Regions from separate parts of the Escherichia sp. E4742 genome, predicted to be linked through region 1. Evidence: predicted binding sites of a transcription regulator. Region 1 holds the regulator's gene; each other region holds the start of a gene.
The links. Region 1 encodes CRP, which controls carbon source genes, mostly activating them, when cyclic AMP is high. Its sites were predicted from a motif close to ATGTGANNNNNNTCACAT; they were not measured.
Positions count from the first base shown of each region.

Region 2: a site for CRP is predicted at 1,463-1,480, ahead of FEM44_RS12175 (YjcB family protein). Genes of this name have one in related genera too.
Region 3: a site for CRP is predicted at 1,714-1,731, ahead of FEM44_RS01890 (YfcZ/YiiS family protein). Genes of this name have one in related genera too.

Region 1 is NZ_CP040443.1:1,583,759-1,588,023, forward strand. Features, by position in the region: gene FEM44_RS07750 (phosphoribulokinase) at 4-873, shown strand; gene FEM44_RS07755 (OsmC family protein) at 928-1,332, opposite strand; gene crp (cAMP-activated global transcriptional regulator CRP) at 1,634-2,266, shown strand; gene FEM44_RS07765 (YccS/YhfK family putative transporter) at 2,317-4,265, shown strand, end outside.
Region 2 is NZ_CP040443.1:2,501,290-2,505,554, reverse strand. Features, by position in the region: gene FEM44_RS12180 (EAL domain-containing protein) at 1-1,171, opposite strand, end outside; gene FEM44_RS12175 (YjcB family protein) at 1,610-1,891, shown strand; gene ssb1 (single-stranded DNA-binding protein SSB1) at 1,990-2,526, opposite strand; gene uvrA (excinuclease ABC subunit UvrA) at 2,778-4,265, shown strand, end outside.
Region 3 is NZ_CP040443.1:390,914-395,178, reverse strand. Features, by position in the region: gene mlaA (phospholipid-binding lipoprotein MlaA) at 1-62, shown strand, start outside; gene fadL (long-chain fatty acid transporter FadL) at 124-1,464, opposite strand; gene FEM44_RS01890 (YfcZ/YiiS family protein) at 1,836-2,120, shown strand; gene fadI (acetyl-CoA C-acyltransferase FadI) at 2,300-3,610, shown strand; gene fadJ (fatty acid oxidation complex subunit alpha FadJ) at 3,610-4,265, shown strand, end outside.

The DNA of each region.
Region 1 (4,265 bases):
ACTATGTCTGCCAAACATCCGGTCATTGCGGTAACAGGATCCAGCGGCGCGGGGACTACCACCACCAGCCTCGCGTTTCGTAAAATATTCGCCCAGTTAAATCTGCAAGCCGCCGAGGTGGAAGGCGACAGTTTTCACCGCTACACCCGCCCGGAAATGGACATGGCGATCCGCAAAGCGCGCGACGCCGGGCGGCATATCAGCTACTTCGGTCCCGAAGCTAACGACTTCGGCCTGCTGGAACAGACCTTTATTGAATATGGCCAGAGCGGCAAAGGGAAATCTCGCAAATATCTACATACCTACGACGAAGCCGTACCGTGGAATCAGGTACCGGGGACATTCACCCCATGGCAACCTTTACCGGAACCGACCGATGTACTGTTTTATGAAGGTTTACACGGCGGCGTAGTCACCCCGCAACATAACGTTGCGCAGCATGTAGACTTACTGGTTGGCGTAGTGCCTATCGTTAACCTTGAGTGGATTCAAAAACTCATTCGCGATACCGGCGAGCGCGGGCACTCGCGAGAAGCGGTGATGGACTCGGTAGTTCGCTCAATGGAAGATTATATCAACTACATCACACCGCAATTTTCCCGCACCCATCTTAACTTCCAGCGCGTTCCCACCGTCGACACTTCAAACCCGTTCGCGGCAAAAGGCATTCCATCGCTAGATGAAAGCTTTGTGGTGATCCATTTTCGTAATCTGGAAGAGATCGATTTCCCCTGGCTACTGGCGATGTTGCAGGGCTCATTCATTTCCCACATCAATACATTAGTGGTGCCGGGCGGCAAAATGGGTCTGGCAATGGAGTTAATTATGCTGCCGCTGGTGCAGCGATTGATGGAAGGAAAGAAAATCGAGTAACTCTGCTATTACGCCGGATAAAATACTATCCGGCTTCACAACGGGATAGTTAAATCACGCAGCAACCACTTCATACGAGTGGGTAATATTCACCGCTTTTTCCAGCATCAACGCGACTGAGCAATACTTCTCGGCTGATAGATCGACCGCACGCGCAACCGCTGCGTCCTTCAGGTCGCGACCGGTGACGATAAAATGCAAATTGATATGGGTAAACAGGCGGGGAGCCTCTTCGCGGCGTTCAGAGGTTAATTTTACTTCACAATCGACCACATCCTGACGCCCTTTTTGCAGGATAGAAACCACATCAATGGCGCTACAGCCACCCGCCGCCATCAGCACCATTTCCATCGGGCTGGGCGCTTTATCGCCAGAGTTGCCATCCATTAAAATCTGGTGACCAGAGGCAGATTCGCCCAAAAAAGTTAACCCTTCAACCCACTTCACACGCGCTTGCATAATCGGAACTCCATTGCGTCAATTTTCCTGACAGAGTACGCGTACTGACCAAATCGCGCAACGGAAGGCGACCTGGGTCATGCTGAAGCGAGACACCAGGAGACACAACGCGAAAGCTATGCTAAAACAGTCAGGATGCTACAGTAATACATTGATGTACTGCATGTATGTAAAGGACGCCACATTACCGTGCAGTTCAGTTGATAGCCCCTTCCCAGGTAGCGGGAAGCACATTTCGGCAATCCAGAGACAGCGGCGTTTTCTGGCTCTGGAGAAAGCTTATAACAGAGGATAACCGCGCATGGTGCTTGGCAAACCGCAAACAGACCCGACTCTCGAATGGTTCTTGTCTCATTGCCACATTCATAAGTACCCATCCAAGAGCACGCTTATTCACCAGGGTGAAAAAGCGGAAACGCTGTACTACATCGTTAAAGGCTCTGTGGCAGTGCTGATCAAAGACGAGGAGGGTAAAGAAATGATCCTCTCTTATCTGAATCAGGGTGATTTTATTGGCGAATTGGGCCTGTTTGAAGAAGGCCAGGAACGTAGCGCATGGGTACGTGCGAAAACTGCCTGTGAAGTGGCTGAAATTTCCTACAAAAAATTCCGCCAATTAATTCAGGTAAACCCGGATATTCTGATGCGTCTCTCCGCACAGATGGCACGTCGTCTGCAAGTCACTTCAGAGAAAGTGGGCAACCTCGCTTTCCTCGATGTAACGGGTCGCATTGCACAGACTCTGCTGAATCTGGCGAAACAACCGGATGCTATGACTCACCCGGACGGTATGCAAATTAAAATTACCCGTCAGGAAATTGGTCAAATTGTCGGCTGTTCTCGTGAAACCGTGGGACGCATTCTGAAGATGCTGGAAGATCAGAACCTGATCTCCGCACACGGAAAAACCATCGTCGTTTACGGCACCCGTTGATCCCATCGGAGTGGCGCGTTACCTGGTAGCGCGCCATTTTGTTTAAACCGATGTGGCGCAGACTGATTTATCATCCCGATATTAACTACGCACTACGACAAACGCTGGTGCTATGTTTGCCCGTGGCCGTTGGTCTGTTGCTTGGCGAATTAAGACTCGGGCTGCTCTTTTCCCTCGTCCCCGCCTGTTGCAATATTGCAGGGCTTGATACCCCCCATAAACGTTTTTTCAAACGTTTAATTATTGGTGCGTCGCTGTTTGCCACCTGCAGCTTGCTAACACAACTGCTGCTGGAAAAAGATATCCCCCTGCCATTTCTGCTGACGGGGTTAACGTTGATACTTGGCGTTACTGCCGAGTTAGGCCCATTACACGCAAAATTGCTTCCTGCATCGCTGCTGGCTGCCATTTTTACCCTCAGTCTGGCGGGATATATGCCGGTATGGGAGCCATTGCTCATTTATGCGTTAGGCACACTCTGGTATGGGCTGTTTAACTGGTTTTGGTTCTGGCTCTGGCGCGAACAACCGCTACGCGAGTCACTTAGCCTGCTGTACCGTGAACTGGCAGATTATTGCGAAGCCAAATACAGCCTGCTTACCCAGCACACCGATCCTGAGAAAGCGTTGCCACCGCTGCTGGAACGCCAGCAAAAAGCGGTCGATTTAATTACCCAGTGCTATCAGCAAATGCACATGCTTTCCGCGCAAAATAATACTGACTACAAGCGGATGTTGCGCATTTTCCAGGAGGCACTGGATTTACAGGAACACATCTCGGTCAGTTTGCATCAGCCGGAAGAGGTGCAAAAGCTGGTTGAGCGTAGCCATGCGGAAGAAGTTATCCGCTGGAATGCGCAAACCGTCGCCGCTCGCCTGCGCGTGCTGGCTGATGATATTCTTTACCATCGCCTGCCGACGCGTTTTACGATGGAAAAGCAAATTGGCGCACTGGAGAAAATCGCCCGCCAGCATCCAGATAACCCTGTAGGGCAATTCTGCTACTGGCACTTCAGCCGCATCGCTCGTGTGCTGCGTACCCAGAAACCGCTCTATGCCCGCGATCTGCTGGCGGATAAACAGCGGCGGATGCCATTACTTCCGGCGCTGAAAAGCTATCTTTCCCTGAAATCGCCAGCACTGCGTAATGCCGGACGACTGAGTGTGATGTTAAGCATTGCCAGTCTGATGGGCACCGCGCTGCATCTGCCGAAATCCTATTGGATACTAATGACGGTATTGCTGGTGACGCAAAATGGTTATGGCGCTACTCGCCTGCGGATTGTGAATCGTTCTGTGGGAACCGTGGTTGGATTAATTATTGCAGGCGTTGCGCTGCACTTTAAAATCCCTGAAGGTTACACCCTGACGCTGATGCTTTTCACCACGCTCGCCAGTTACCTGATATTGCGCAAAAACTACGGCTGGGCGACGGTCGGTTTTACCATTACCGCTGTATATACCCTGCAACTGTTATGGCTGAATGGCGAGCAATACATCATTCCGCGTCTTATCGATACTATCATCGGCTGTCTGATTGCCTTCGGCGGCACAGTTTGGCTATGGCCGCAGTGGCAGAGCGGGTTATTGCGTAAGAACGCCCATGATGCTTTAGAAACCTACCAGGAAGCGATTCGTCTGATCCTGAGTAAAGATCCGCAACCAACACCACTGGCCTGGCAGCGAATGCGGGTTAATCAGGCACATAACACTCTGTATAACTCATTAAATCAGGCGATGCAGGAACCGGCATTTAACAGCCATTATCTGGCTGACATGAAACTGTGGGTAACACATAGTCAGTTTATTGTTGAACATATTAATGCCATGACCACGCTGGCGCGAGAACACCGGACATTACCACCGGAGCTGGCGCAGGAATATTTGCAGTCTTGTGAAATCGCTATTCAACGCTGTCAGCAGCGCCTGGAATATGATGAACCGGGTAGTTCTGGTGACGCCAATATCATAGACTCGCCAGAGATGCTGCCACACGAAGG
Region 2 (4,265 bases), 920 kb from region 1:
TAATTTGCTGCGGACGCACCGCGTATTGCTCTATTTTCTGATTGGTTCGCGCAATTAAACGCGATGTATGAAAGTCGGAGGCCGACAGGTTAATAGAAACATAGCGATCGGCATGTGTTGCCAGATACGCCCCCAGATCGCTGAATACATTATCAATAACATAATCAGTGACTAACTCAATCATCCCCTCTTTTTCCGCCAATGGGATAAACTCTGCCGGACTCATCACTTGCCCCTGGCCACCTGGCCAACGTAGCAACGCTTCAGCGCCAATACATTTTTCTGTTTTGATATCGATAATTGGCTGGTAATAAAGACAAAGCTGTCTTTTTTCGAGGGCGCGTTGCAATTTGCGTTTGGGTGACTGGTACTCCTGGCTAATCCGGAACCAAAGTAACAGTAGTACCAGACTGCAAAAAATACCTGCGGGCAAAGCAAAGATAAGATGATTATAAAAATGAGCGATAAGACGTTTATTTGAAGTGGCAACAATGGCCGCTATTGGGCGTTTTGTTGAATGTACCATTGCATACAAATGACCATTTCTTTGCACCGTTAAATCATTCAGATGAATTAACGGAGTAAACGTTTCAGCCGAGGCCTGATGACTTAACGAAAAAAAGGTTTTCGTCACCGTATCATACACGCCCCATTGCAGCGTCGGATCGTCAGATATCACCTCACTCCAGAATAAAGGATTGATGACCGCCACATAATTACCCCGCTGCATATAAGTCATTTTATAACCGGAGAAAAAAGGGGTATCGCGGTAATAATAGATAGAAATGTCAGGGTCACGCTTATAATCCGCGGGGGCGATCATATATCCGTCAGCGGGAGCGATAAGCGAAGAACATAAAAAACGGTTATCCTGGGCATATATCAGTTCATTGATATAAAGATAGCCACGAATAATATTCAACATTCGCTTCTGATGATCCGGAGTACAAACTTGCCCCTGATAGCGTTCCGCTTCATCGCTCGCTGAATCAGCCTGTTGAATGACCAGCTCGGATTTATCCAGCGCCAGTTGGGCAAAGACACGAAGCTGATTGTTCACTTCTGATTTTGCCCAAATGAAGGCAATCCATAGTGACAGGATGATGGGAAGAAGTGCTACAAAGATAATGCCCGGCAACGCCAGCAACTTGTGTCGTGCACGATGACTCATTTCTATCAATTCCCTGTCTGGTTATAGCTGGTCATTGCAAGGTGAAAACCCTGGCCACCGACGACGTTAGATAAATCTTACGGTATAAATAGCACTTTTGCCTGATTTGAAATTGATACCTTTATAATCGTTGTTTTAATAAAAATAACACGCTGATATCAAAAAGAATTTACTAAAAATGCGGGTCAGTCAGGAATGTACGATATTTTGTATTTCCACGACGCCACTGAAAAACCACAAAATAAGCACGCTAATAAAAATAGCGACTCTATCTGGCTAACAAACAACCAATTGTGATATAGTTCACAAAAATAATGAAACACACTAATTGTTTCATTTTGGTATTTTGTAAGCCCCATGATAGCCAGAGTGCATCACGCCTCCTGTGAACAACACCGTGCTGTCCAGGGCATCGGTTATTTTCAGAGGAAATGTTCGATGGCTACCCTCACCACTGGCGTGGTTCTTCTTCGCTGGCAGCTTCTTAGCGCCGTACTGATGTTTCTGGCAAGTACGCTCAACATCCGTTTTCGGCGGTCTGATTACGTTGGGCTCGCGGTGATCAGTAGTGGCCTGGGCGTTATTTCCGCCTGCTGGTTCGCGATGGGACTGCTCGGAATCACAATGATGGATATTGCCGCAATCTGGCACAATATTGAGTCGGTAATAGTGGAAGCCACAAATCAGGCACCGCCACAATGGCCGATGATTTTGGTGTGATATGCAGAAGCCTCCATAATGGAGGCTTCTTTTTTATCCCTGGCAGATGCGTTAATCACCTACCTTAAAACAATATAATCTATTGTTTTAAAACAAAATCAGAATGGGATATCGTCATCGAAATCCATCGGCGGCTCGTTAGACGGCGCTGCCGGAGCGGACTGCTGCGGGCGAGACTGCGCGCCGCCGCTGAACTGATTACCACCCTGCGGTTGCTGAGGCTGGCCCCAACCGCCCTGCGGCTGACCGCCACCGACGTTACCGCCAGCCGGAGCGCCACCGCCCTGACGACCACCCAGCATCTGCATGGTGCCGCCAACGTTCACCACCACTTCCGTGGTGTAGCGATCCTGACCGGATTGATCGGTCCATTTGCGGGTACGCAGCTGACCTTCGATATAAACCTGGGAACCTTTACGCAGATATTCGCTGGCCACTTCAGCCAGTTTGCCGAACAGCACAACGCGGTGCCATTCAGTCTGCTCTTTCATCTCGCCGGTCGCTTTATCACGCCAGGATTCGGAAGTAGCCAGCGTAATGTTGGCAACTGCGCCACCATTTGGCATGTAGCGTACTTCCGGGTCCTGACCCAGATTACCAACGAGAATAACCTTGTTTACGCCTCTGCTGGCCATGTTCATGTCTCCTGAAAAAAACGTTCTAATAAGTGTAAACGCGCGATTGTAGCATTACCAATAGCGGTTTTACTATGTTGTGACCTCGGTTCCGCTAAACAATTCTGGTCAAACATTGTTACATAGCGCTCTGGGTTTTGCATTCCAACACTGTATATTCATTCAGGTCATTCTGTGTCATAATTAACCGTTTGTGATCGCCGGTAGCACCATGCCACCGGGCAAAAAAGCGTTTAATCCGGGAAAGGTGAATGGATAAGATCGAAGTTCGGGGCGCCCGCACCCATAATCTCAAAAACATCAACCTCGTTATCCCCCGCGACAAACTCATTGTCGTGACCGGGCTTTCGGGTTCTGGCAAATCCTCGCTCGCTTTCGACACCTTATATGCCGAAGGGCAGCGTCGTTACGTTGAATCCCTTTCCGCCTACGCGCGGCAATTTCTGTCACTGATGGAAAAGCCGGATGTCGACCATATTGAGGGGCTTTCTCCTGCCATCTCAATTGAACAGAAATCGACGTCTCATAACCCGCGCTCTACGGTGGGGACAATCACCGAAATCCACGACTATTTGCGTCTTCTGTACGCTCGCGTCGGTGAGCCGCGCTGCCCGGACCACGATGTTCCGCTGGCGGCGCAAACCGTCAGCCAGATGGTGGATAACGTGCTTTCGCAGCCGGAAGGTAAACGTCTGATGCTGCTGGCGCCGATTATTAAAGAGCGCAAAGGCGAACACACGAAAACGCTGGAGAATCTGGCAAGTCAGGGCTACATCCGTGCACGCATAGATGGCGAAGTCTGCGATCTTTCCGATCCACCGAAACTGGAGCTGCAAAAGAAACACACCATTGAAGTGGTGGTTGATCGCTTCAAGGTGCGTGACGATCTTACCCAACGTCTGGCTGAGTCGTTTGAAACGGCGCTGGAGCTTTCTGGCGGTACAGCGGTCGTCGCTGATATGGACGATCCAAAAGCGGAAGAACTGCTTTTCTCCGCCAACTTCGCCTGTCCGATTTGCGGCTACAGTATGCGTGAACTGGAACCGCGTCTGTTTTCGTTTAACAATCCGGCGGGGGCCTGCCCGACCTGTGATGGCCTCGGCGTACAGCAATATTTCGATCCCGATCGCGTGATCCAGAATCCGGAACTGTCGCTGGCTGGCGGTGCGATCCGCGGCTGGGATCGCCGCAACTTCTATTACTTCCAGATGCTGAAATCGCTGGCAGATCACTATAAGTTCGACGTCGAAGCGCCGTGGGGCAGCCTGAGCGCGAACGTGCATAAAGTGGTGTTGTACGGTTCTGGCAAAGAAAACATTGAATTCAAATACATGAACGATCGCGGCGATACCTCCATTCGTCGTCATCCGTTCGAAGGCGTGCTGCACAATATGGAGCGCCGTTATAAAGAGACGGAATCCAGCGCGGTACGCGAAGAGTTAGCCAAGTTTATCAGCAATCGCCCGTGTACCAGCTGCGACGGAACACGTCTGCGTCGGGAAGCACGCCACGTGTATGTCGAGAATACGCCGCTGCCTGCTATCTCCGACATGAGCATTGGTCATGCGATGGAGTTTTTCAACAATCTCAAACTCGCTGGTCAGCGGGCGAAGATTGCGGAAAAAATCCTCAAAGAGATTGGCGATCGCCTGAAATTCCTCGTTAACGTCGGCCTGAACTATCTGACACTTTCCCGCTCGGCAGAAACACTTTCCGGCGGTGAAGCCCAGCGTATCCGT
Region 3 (4,265 bases), 1.2 Mb from region 1:
CGCAGGAAAACCCGAATGCGCAAGCGATTCAGGATGATTTAAAAGATATCGATTCTGAATAAGCCGCAAATAAAAAAGGTGAGTCGTAAAACTCACCTTTTTTCTTATTAAACTTACGTGTTATTAGAACGCGTAGTTAAAGTTAGTACCGAACAGCCAGGCTTTACCTTCAGACTCGAACTGATATGGCCCTTCGTTGATCTTCACGCTCTGACCGTGCATATAAGAGACACCAACATCTACAGAAGCATCTTTATTAAATGCATAAGTAGTACCTGCGCTCAGCCAGAAACGGTCCTGATCCGGAATGGAGATAGAACGGTTCTGTGCCGGAACCGGGCTGTCATCGAAGGCAATACCGGTACGGAAGGTCCAGTTATCATCGTAGTAATAAGTTGTACCCAACGCTATGCGGTAAGCATCTTTAAAGCCTTCATGCTTCTGGAACAGCGTATCACCACTGGTTGATGTTGCTTTCAGTTGTTGGAACTGACTCCAGCTAGTGTAAGCCAGACTATAGTGAATCGCCCACTGCGGCGCTACACGGTTATAACCAGATACTTCCCACATTTCAGGCAGATTCAGCGTCAGATATCCTGACTGTGTTGCGCCACCTGTGGCACCTGGCAAACCAAAGTTGTAGTTATTCAAACCAATTGGCAGATCGCTGCTGTAGTTACCTTTGAAATCAATTTTTACTTCAGAACGGTAGGTCAACGCGTAGCGGTTATTTTTATCCAGTTCATACAGGATACCGGCATTCCAACCGAAGCCCCATTGGTTACCGTTCAGGTGAGCGATTTTGGTATTGCTTTCAATACCATTAGCGGTTGCCGCCAGTGCTTGTCCCTGTGGTGTCCGTCCGGCTGGAGATTGCATAATCTGACCAGCAACCAGTTGCCCCAGATCGCCCGCGAAACGTTCAATTTTCGCACGAGCATAGACGGCGTTCAGACCAAGACCGAAACTCCAGGCGTTGTTTAAGCGGTAGGCACCGCTTAAGTTCATGTTCACGGTTTCAAGGTCAGTTGTACCGCCGACAGAACCGCCTGCATAAGTGTCGTTAAATTCTGTTGCCAGACCATAGTTAGAGGTAATGGAAGCCCCCCAACCAAATTGGTCATTAATCGGCGCAACAAAGTGTGCGTTCGGAACCCATGCCGTAGGTGCGATGTTATCTGCGTCGAGGCTACGACCAGACGGAGAAGTTCCGCTGATATTCACATCCGGATCAATATAAACCGCGCCCGCTGAAAAAGTTGGGCGGTCAAACATGGTAATCAACGCGGGGTTACGGCTGACGTTACCTGCATCATCGGCAATTGCGCCTTCCCCTGAATAAGCCCGACCCAGGCCAGAGGAAGAAAATTCGTTTAACTGAAAGCCTGCCGACCAGGCCTGGGTGGAGATAAGTGCCACTGCGACTGCGAGAGCAGACTTTGTAAACAGGGTTTTCTGGCTCATGACCATAACCTCAATAATTTATTTTTATACAAACTATGTTACGTGCTGTAACAGGAGCGCGAAGTGTAGGGGCTGATGTACATCTTAGAAATCAGACCAGTGGCGAGAGTATAGGTCTGACCAGATGGAATGTTGCAAGTATGTTTCCATATTTTTTCAAATATGATCTAAGAAACGCGATCCAGCTGGCAAAATTTAGAGGTGACGCACTCATGGATTCGGGTGAATTTTGTTTTAGATCATTTTTAATTGTGATTTCGGTCACTTATCCGATTTTGCAGAATTAACAACTGGAGCAGTACTTTCCGGAAGCGTAAAATATCCGCAACGTTTATCTGGCACCTTGGGTGCACATACAGAGGAAATCAACGATGAGTAAATGTAGTGCTGATGAAACCCCGGTTTGCTGCTGTATGGATGTTGGCACCATTATGGACAACTCCGATTGCACCGCGTCTTACAGCCGCGTGTTTGCAAACCGCGCAGAAGCAGAACAAACGCTGGCGGCGCTGACTGAAAAAGCCCGTGGCGTGGAATCCGAACCTTGCAAAATCACCCCGACTTTCACTGAAGAGTCTGACGGTGTTCGCCTGGATATCGATTTCACTTTTGCCTGCGAAGCTGAAATGCTGATCTTCCAGCTGGGTCTGCGTTAATTCCTCTCGGGTACGTACGCCCCTGCCAGCAACAGGCAGGGGCGTTTTCTTTTCTTTCTCCTGTCTTCACTGTGTCATAGCTCCCACTTTCCCTTTTCTCCACTTGGCTAAATGTAAAAAAATGGTTAAGACTATGATCAGGTCAGACCACTTTATATATTTTTTTACAGGGGAGTGTTATGGGTCAGGTTTTACCGCTGGTTACCCGCCAGGGCGATCGTATCGCCATCGTTAGCGGATTACGCACGCCTTTTGCTCGCCAGGCGACGGCTTTTCATGGCATTCCCGCAGTTGATTTGGGGAAGATGGTTGTCGGAGAACTGCTTGCTCGTAGCGAGATCCCCGCCGAAGTGATTGAACAACTGGTATTTGGTCAGGTTGTGCAAATGCCGGAAGCCCCCAACATTGCGCGTGAAATTGTTCTTGGCACCGGAATGAAAGTCCATACCGATGCTTACAGCGTCAGTCGTGCCTGTGCCACCAGTTTCCAGGCTGTTGCAAACGTCGCCGAAAGCCTGATGGCGGGAACTATTCGTGCGGGGATTGCCGGTGGGGCAGATTCCTCGTCGGTATTGCCGATTGGCGTTAGTAAAAAGCTGGCGCGCGTGCTGGTTGATGTCAACAAAGCCCGCACGATGAGCCAACGGCTGAAACTCTTTTCTCGCCTGCGTTTGCGTGACTTAATGCCCGTACCGCCTGCGGTAGCGGAGTATTCCACCGGATTACGGATGGGCGACACCGCCGAACAAATGGCGAAAACCTATGGCATCACCCGCGAACAACAAGATGCATTAGCGCACCGTTCGCATCAGCGAGCCGCTCAGGCGTGGTCGGAAGGTAAACTCAAAGAAGAAGTGATGACCGCCTTTATCCCTCCTTATAAACAACCGTTCGCGGAAGATAATAATATTCGCGGTAATTCCACGCTTGCCGATTACGCAAAGCTGCGTCCGGCGTTTGATCGCAAACACGGAACGGTAACGGCGGCAAACAGCACGCCGCTGACCGATGGCGCTGCGGCGGTGATCCTGATGACCGAATCGCGGGCGAAAGAATTAGGGCTGGTGCCGCTGGGATATCTGCGCAGTTATGCATTTACCGCGATAGATGTCTGGCAGGACATGTTGCTTGGTCCAGCCTGGTCAACGCCGCTGGCGCTGGAACGTGCCGGTTTGACGATGAGCGATCTGACATTGATTGATATGCACGAAGCCTTTGCCGCCCAGACGTTGGCGAATATTCAGTTGCTCGGCAGTGAACGTTTTGCCCGCGACGTGCTGGGGCGTGCTCATGCCACCGGTGAAGTGGATGATAGCAAATTTAACGTACTTGGCGGTTCGATTGCTTATGGGCATCCCTTCGCAGCGACCGGCGTGCGAATGATAACCCAGACATTGCATGAACTTCGCCGTCGTGGCGGTGGATTTGGTTTAGTGACTGCCTGTGCTGCCGGTGGGCTTGGCGCAGCAATGGTTCTGGAGGCGGAATAATGGAAATGGCATCAGCATTTACCCTCAATATGCGTCTGGACAACATTGCCGTCATCACCATTGATGTTCCTGGCGAGAAAATGAACACCCTGAAGGCGGAGTTTGCCTCGCAGGTGCGCGCCATTATTAAGCAACTCCGCGAAAATAAAGATCTGCGCGGCGTGGTGTTTATCTCCGCGAAACCGGACAACTTTATTGCCGGTGCGGACATCAACATGATCGGCAACTGCAAAACGGCGCAAGAAGCGGAAGCCCTGGCGCGGCAGGGGCAACAGTTGATGGCGGAAATTCATGCCTTGCCCGTTCCGGTTATTGCCGCCATTCACGGCGCTTGCCTGGGCGGCGGGCTGGAGCTGGCATTAGCGTGCCACGGTCGCGTCTGCTCTGACGATCCTAAAACGGTGCTCGGCTTGCCGGAAGTACAACTTGGATTGTTACCCGGTTCAGGCGGCACCCAGCGTTTACCGCGCCTGATCGGCGTCAGCACAGCATTAGAGATGATCCTCACCGGTAAACAACTCCGGGCAAAGCAGGCGTTAAAGCTGGGGCTGGTGGATGATGTCGTTCCGCACTCCATTTTACTGGAAGCCGCTGTAGAGCTGGCGAAGCAGGAGCGTCCGGTGTCGCGGACTCTCCCGGTTCGTGAACGTGTGAT